Regions from separate parts of the Tepidibacillus infernus genome, predicted to be linked through region 2. Evidence: a T-box and tRNA genes for the amino acid it is inferred to sense, from the RefSeq annotation. Region 2 holds a T-box; the other holds one or more tRNA genes.
The links. A T-box is a leader RNA that pairs with one kind of tRNA and senses whether it is charged. The one in region 2 lies ahead of metG (methionine--tRNA ligase), so its partner is inferred to be a tRNA-Met.
Positions count from the first base shown of each region.

Region 1 (3,415 bases), 1.2 Mb from region 2:
TGACTGAGGATAATGTGGTTTAGCTATGAGATTATTTGTTGCACTTAAGCTAGCTGAACATGTAAAAAATGAACTTAAACAACAATTGCCAATTATTCGCAACAGCTTACAATTGGGAAAATGGGTACCAGAAGAAAATTGGCATATTACTCTTCTTTTTTTAGGGGAAGTCGATGAAAAAGAGATGGAATCGTTAGACCAAGCATTAAATGAGGCTGTAAAAAATGTATCCCCTTTTCAATTACAGTTAAAGAATATAAGTGCCTTTCCTAGCGAAAATAAGCCTAATATTTTATGGGCTGATGTTCATGGGGACTTGCAAATGTTAAACAAACTTTACCAAAATTTTGTTGAAGCATTGACAAAAACAAAGATTACATTCGATGCAAAGCCAAAGTATACTCCTCATGTAACATTAGCAAGAAAGGTGAATGTTCCCTTTAAAAAGGAAAATTTTAAACTAACGTCTTCTGTATGGCAAGTAACTTCTCTAACTTTATACCAGTCAGTTTTTACGGTTTCTGGGGTAAAATATCAACCTATTTTAACTAAAGAGTTTTTAAATGAACGAGAGAAATGAGCTTTGTATGAAAATATGAGAGGCTGTTGATGAATTTCAACAGCCAAAACTTTTTAGAAACCATGGCCTGATTCATAAATTTGATTCGTTTGACTTGATAATTGAACCTGATTGATTGTTTGTTGTATTTGATTACTAAATGATTGGAGCGCATTTGCTTTTTGTTGCATCAATTGCTGAAGATGTAAAGGATTCATATTGGCTGATTTCAATTGGTTGTATTCGGTTTCCATCTTACCAATCTCGTTATAAAATTTTTGTAGCATTTGATCTAAATGCTGCATTTCAGGGACGCTAGTATGTTGTTGTGCCCGCCCAAGTTGTTGCGTTTTGAAATTTTGTTGAGACATTTGCATGTTGTTAGATGCAGTGGACGACGTAAGTTGAGATTGTTGTATAGGTACAACTAATGATGGATTGCTCTGTAATTGTTTAGTCTGCTGTAGTAGTGATTGAGTTCCACTTACGATTTGTGACACCAACAGATTTGTTTCTTTATTTACATAAGCGATTTGTCTGTCTTTTATTTGTTTGGCCAAAATGCAACACTCTCCTTAACCATGGTTCAAGTCAATGGTATTCATGTATACACTGACAATGTTATTGTAAACCCAATTCACTAAATATATGTGACAATACTATTGACAAATTATTGTACTCTAGGTAAAATTACTTTTGTCCCAAAGACCAAGAGGTTTAAGGGATAAAACTATTTTTAAAAATTGTTGCATAAATGTTATAAATCATATATAATAATTTTTGTCGCTAATTTTATTATGTAATGACGCGGGGTGGAGCAGTTGGTAGCTCGTCGGGCTCATAACCCGAAGGTCGCAGGTTCAAATCCTGTCCCCGCAACCAATAAACTATTTGCACTACGTCGAATATTCCCATTTATATTATGGAGCTGTGGTGTAGAGGCCTAACATGCCTGCCTGTCACGCAGGAGACCGCGGGTTCGAATCCCGTCAGCTCCGCCATTTTAAAAAAGTATTTGTTTAAAGTTAAATTAGTAGGGGCCTATAGCTCAGTTGGTAGAGCGGTCGGCTCATAACCGATTGGTCACAGGTTCGAGTCCTGTTGGGCCCACCATTTAAAAGTCCTGCCGGGGTGGCGGAATTGGCAGACGCACAGGACTTAAAATCCTGCGGTAGGTGACTACCGTACCGGTTCAAGTCCGGTCCTCGGCACCATCTAAATTGAGTGTAACAACGTCGAATATATGTGACTCCGTAGCTCAGCCGGGAGAGCACCATCTTGACAGGGTGGGGGTCGCTGGTTCGAACCCAGTCGGGGTCACCATACTTTATATATCAAGGGTTTGAAGGCCATAAAAGATTTTGGAAAGTTGATGGTCGGATATAAACCCTTTTTTGATTTTTTAGACCACCATCTTTCAAGATGTTATTCCTGAAAGGGTACAGAGGTGATAAGTAAATGGATGATAATAGCGACAATATAAAGAATGAAATCCAATTTATGGAGCATAATGAACATAAGGTAAAGAAAAGGAGATGAATCATCGTGGATAAGAAAATCAGTCCTAAAGAAAAGGAGCCTACCATTGCACCAAGTATGGAGATGGATGCACTAGATGAAGATGCAACTCCTGAAGAGGTAAAAAAGGGGAAATATACAAGGGTGGTTAAATTAGTAAGTGATCGTCGATAAACTAACAGCTACAAACAAACGTAGCTGTTGTTCTTTATTGCTATCCCGTAATACATAATAATAAATTGTTATCGTTTTCACATATAAAATAGTCATAAAATTTTTATTAGATATTAAATTCTGGAAATCTAATAAAATTAGCCGATATTAAAGTATTTAATTGATTTTTCTAAAGATTTAAACTTTAACGATGTTCATATTTTTGTTATAATTTTCACAATCATAGACTAAAAAATGTTGTATAATGAGATTGAAATTAAAAAAGAGGTGATTGGGATGGCAATCTACAAAGTGGAAGAGGTAGCTCGTCAAAAAGATTTATTAGATTACGTTGTAAACTATAAAGGTAAAATGATGAGCTTTGAAGAGTATTTAACAAAAAAAGAACAAGAAGCTGTTTGGGATTTTTATCTAGCCAAAAAGTAAGAACTTGCAATTATTTTATTTATAATACAGTAAGATACTGAGTTCATATAAAAGACCTATTCAACCTAGTGAAAGAGATATTAAAGATATGGAAACAAACCTTTCTATTATAGGAAGGTTTTTTTTTGCTTACGAAATCTCCAAAATTGTCAAACTTATACTAACTAATTCAAGTGAAATATTTACTTTAAAGGTTTAAAACGTTATAATGCAAACAATGATAATCATTAAACAAATTCAAGGAGTCGATTTTATGAAATTACCTTCACTCTCGTTAGGAGATTTAATAGCGTCAGTACCTATTATTCAAGGAGGAATGGGCGTAGGTGTTTCTCGTTCTAGGTTAGCCTCAGCTGTAGCAAATGAGGGAGGAATTGGGATCATTTCTGGGGTGCAAATTGGTTTTAATGAACCAGATTTCGAAAACAATGCTCTTCTTGCTAATATAAGAGCTCTAAGAAAAGAAATTAGTAAGGCACGGGAGTTAAGTCCCAAAGGCATTATAGGGGTTAACCTTATGGTGGCCATGAACCATTATAAGGAAATGGTAAGAACCGCGGTAGAGGAAAAAATAGACATTATTGTTTCTGGAGCCGGGTTACCTAAGGAATTACCTGAATTTATTAAAGGCACAAAAACGAAAATCGCACCGATTGTCTCTTCAGGAAAAGCAGCATATCTAATGACGAAGCTATGGGACAAAAGGTATGAATATTTACCTGATTTAATGATTGTTGA
Region 1 is NZ_JBLWFI010000001.1:1,190,899-1,194,313, reverse strand. Features, by position in the region: gene TEPIDINF_RS06130 (phosphatidylglycerophosphatase A family protein) at 1-23, shown strand, start outside; gene thpR (RNA 2',3'-cyclic phosphodiesterase) at 26-580, shown strand; gene TEPIDINF_RS06120 (hypothetical protein) at 634-1,119, opposite strand; tRNA gene TEPIDINF_RS06115 (tRNA-Met) at 1,366-1,441, shown strand; tRNA gene TEPIDINF_RS06110 (tRNA-Asp) at 1,484-1,560, shown strand; tRNA gene TEPIDINF_RS06105 (tRNA-Ile) at 1,597-1,672, shown strand; tRNA gene TEPIDINF_RS06100 (tRNA-Leu) at 1,685-1,773, shown strand; tRNA gene TEPIDINF_RS06095 (tRNA-Val) at 1,807-1,882, shown strand; gene TEPIDINF_RS06090 (hypothetical protein) at 2,105-2,251, shown strand; gene TEPIDINF_RS06085 (hypothetical protein) at 2,528-2,677, shown strand; gene TEPIDINF_RS06080 (NAD(P)H-dependent flavin oxidoreductase) at 2,931-3,415, shown strand, end outside.
Region 1: it encodes a tRNA-Met, which carries the amino acid that the T-box ahead of metG (methionine--tRNA ligase) is inferred to sense. The anticodon was not compared.

Region 2 (3,415 bases):
TTTGCATTTTTTGTAAAATTTTTTGTTATTTTCTTAATCATGAATAAAGAGGTGATGGATTTGAGGATGGATGAAGAAAAAGTATTTAAAGATCCAGTCCACCAGTACATCTATGTTCAAGATCGTTTAATATGGAATTTAATTGATACAAAGGAATTTCAAAGATTACGTCGGATTCGCCAACTAGGGACTACTTACTTTACTTTTCATGGAGCTGAACATAGCCGGTTTTCGCATTCGTTAGGTGTCTACGAAATCACTCGGAAAATTATTTCTCGTTTTGAACGAAACCAATATATAGAGTGGCCAAAAGAGGAGAGACTTATTTCTTTAGTAGCGGCACTACTCCATGATGTAGGCCACGGTCCTTTTTCCCATTCAATAGAAAAGGTATTAAACACGAATCATGAGGAATGGTCCAAAAGTTTAATTTTAGGTGAAACTGAAATTAATTCTTTTCTTCGCCAAATTGATTCAACATTTCCCTTTCGTGTAGTTGATGTCATTAACAAAAAATACGAGAAACCTATTGTGATGGATTTAATCTCGAGTCAATTGGATGCGGATCGAATGGATTATTTATTAAGGGATGCCTATTATACAGGAGTTAATTACGGGTTTTATGATTTGGAGAGAATCTTAAGGGTACTTAGGCCATATCAAGGAAGACTTGTAGTAAAAGAAAGCGGAATGCATAGTGTTGAAGATTATTTGATGTCTAGATATCAGATGTACTGGCAAGTTTATTTTCATCCGGTAACGAGAAGCGGGGAAATTCTACTAAGAAAAATTTTCCTTAGGGCAAAAAACCTTTTTGAAGAGGGATATACCTTTTCAACTCTCTTTCCTCCCATCGTACGATTATTCCAAGGACAGCTTCATGTTGATGATTATCTTATTCTAGATGAACCTATGTTTTTTACTCTGTTTTATTTTTGGAGTCAAGAAAAGGATCAGATTCTAGCGGACTTGACAGAACGGTTTTTACATCGAAGATTATTTCAATACATAGATTTTAACCCTAATGATCAATCTAAACTAGAAGCTATCCTTGAATTTTTTCATAAAAATAACATTGATCCTACCTACTATTTAGAACTTGATTCACCATCTGACTTATCATATGACATTTATCGACCTGGCGATAAAAAAGAAATGTCGCCAATATATCTTTTAAATCGACAAGGAGAGACCATTGAGATTTCGACAAAATCAGATATTATTGCCGTCATTACAGGGAAAAGGAAAACAGAACATAAAATTTTTTTCCCGGAAGATTTGTTAAAAGAGAAGTCGATTTTATCCCAATTTCAACTATTGACACGATGAATGGAATTATGTATATTTTGGGAAAGAAAATGATATAATGAGCGATAATAACAAAAAAATAAGGAAAATCAATGAAGGGATGAGTAATTCATCACCACTTTCACAGAGAGCTGGGAAGGCTGAGAACCAGTATGTTGGGATGAATGAAGATGGTCCTGGAGAAATGATACTATGTCGAATGACACTTAAAAGAGCCTATGCTTAATGCATAGGAATTTGGGTGGTACCGCGTGAGTATAAACTCCCGTCCCAAGCTGGATAGGAGTTTTTTTATTTAAAGCAGTTTTTTCAAAAAAGGGGTTGAAGGACTTTGAGTAAAAAAACATTTTATATTACGACACCGATTTATTATCCAAGTAATAAATTACACATCGGTAATGCTTATACAACGATTGCTGCTGATGCGATGGCTAGATATAAAAGGCTCCGTGGCTATGATGTGTATTATTTAACTGGAACAGATGAACATGGGCAAAAATTACAAAAAAGAGCCGAGGAAGAAGGCTTAAAGCCAATTGAGTTTATCAATCCAATTGTAGAATGGATTCAAGATTTATGGCAAAAACTTGATATCTCATATGATGATTTTATTAGGACAACGGAAGAACGTCATGAAAAAGTGGTACAAAGGATTTTCAAAAAGCTTTTAGAAAATGGAGACATCTATCTTGGAGAATATGAAGGATATTATTGTGTACCTGATGAGGCATATTGGACTGAAAGGCAACTAGTTAAAACAGACGAAGGCTATTTATGCCCTGATTGTCATCGACCTGTGCAACTAGTGAAGGAGAAAAGTTATTTCTTTAAAATGTCAAAATATCAAGATCGGCTATTGCAATATATTGAAGAGCATCCAGAGTTTATTCAACCGGAATCACGGAAAAACGAAATGATTAACAATTTCCTAAAACCGGGTTTAGAGGACTTGTCGATATCTAGGACAACGTTTGATTGGGGAATAAAGGTACCGGACAATCCGGAACATGTGATCTATGTTTGGATTGATGCCTTAACCAACTATATTACTGCTATCGGCTATTTATCCGATGATCCGGAAGAACGAAAGACATTTGAACGCTACTGGCCAGCAGATGTTCATTTAATTGGGAAAGACATTCTACGATTCCACACCATTTATTGGCCAATTATTTTAATGGCATTAGACTTACCATTACCTAAAAAAGTATTTGGACATGGATGGATTTTAATGCCAGATGGGAAAATGTCAAAGTCAAAAGGGAATGTGATCGATCCAAAATTCCTAATTGACCGTTATGGTTCAGATAGTATTCGTTATTTTCTTTTACGAGAAATTGCTTTCGGTAGTGATGGAGTATTTACGCCAGAAATTTTCATTCAGCGTTTAAATGTGGATTTAGCTAATGATTTAGGTAACTTAGTCAGTAGGACAGTAGCGATGATAGAGAAATACTTTGATGGGTTTGTCCCAACTCCAGAAGCATTAACCTCTCTGGATGAAGATCTAAAACAAGCTGCGATGGAAACCTCACAAAAGGTAGAGGAATCATTAGATCAGATGCTCTTTAGCCAGGCTTTACAGCAGATATGGCAACTCATCAATCGGACGAACAAATATATAGATGAAACTTTGCCTTGGTCACTTGCAAAGGATGAGGCTAATAAAGGGCGGCTAGGGACGGTTTTATATCAACTGGTAGAAAGTATTCGTATTACTTCTATCTTGATTCAGCCTTTTATGACGAAAACGCCTCAAAAAATATGGGAGCAACTAGGTTTGGATGTTGTGTCAACCAATTGGGATTTAACTAAATCTTGGGGTATCGTTCATCCAGGAGCAAAAGTAGAGAAAAAAGAAGCGTTATTTCCACGCCTTGATATGGAAGAAGAAATCAAAGCAATTGATGAAACAACGGCTGCTGCACGAAAGCAAGCAGAAGAGAATGCAAAAAAATTAAACCAATCAGCGAACACAAATGGAGAAGATACCAAGATGGAAAATACGACAATAGATCAAATTACAATTGATGATTTCTCTAAAGTTGAATTACGAGTAGCAGAAGTGATTGAAGCAGAAAAAATACCAAATGCAGATAAATTGCTT
Region 2 is NZ_JBLWFI010000001.1:2,426,498-2,429,912, forward strand. Features, by position in the region: gene TEPIDINF_RS12175 (HD domain-containing protein) at 55-1,329, shown strand; T-box leader at 1,392-1,584, shown strand; gene metG (methionine--tRNA ligase) at 1,640-3,415, shown strand, end outside.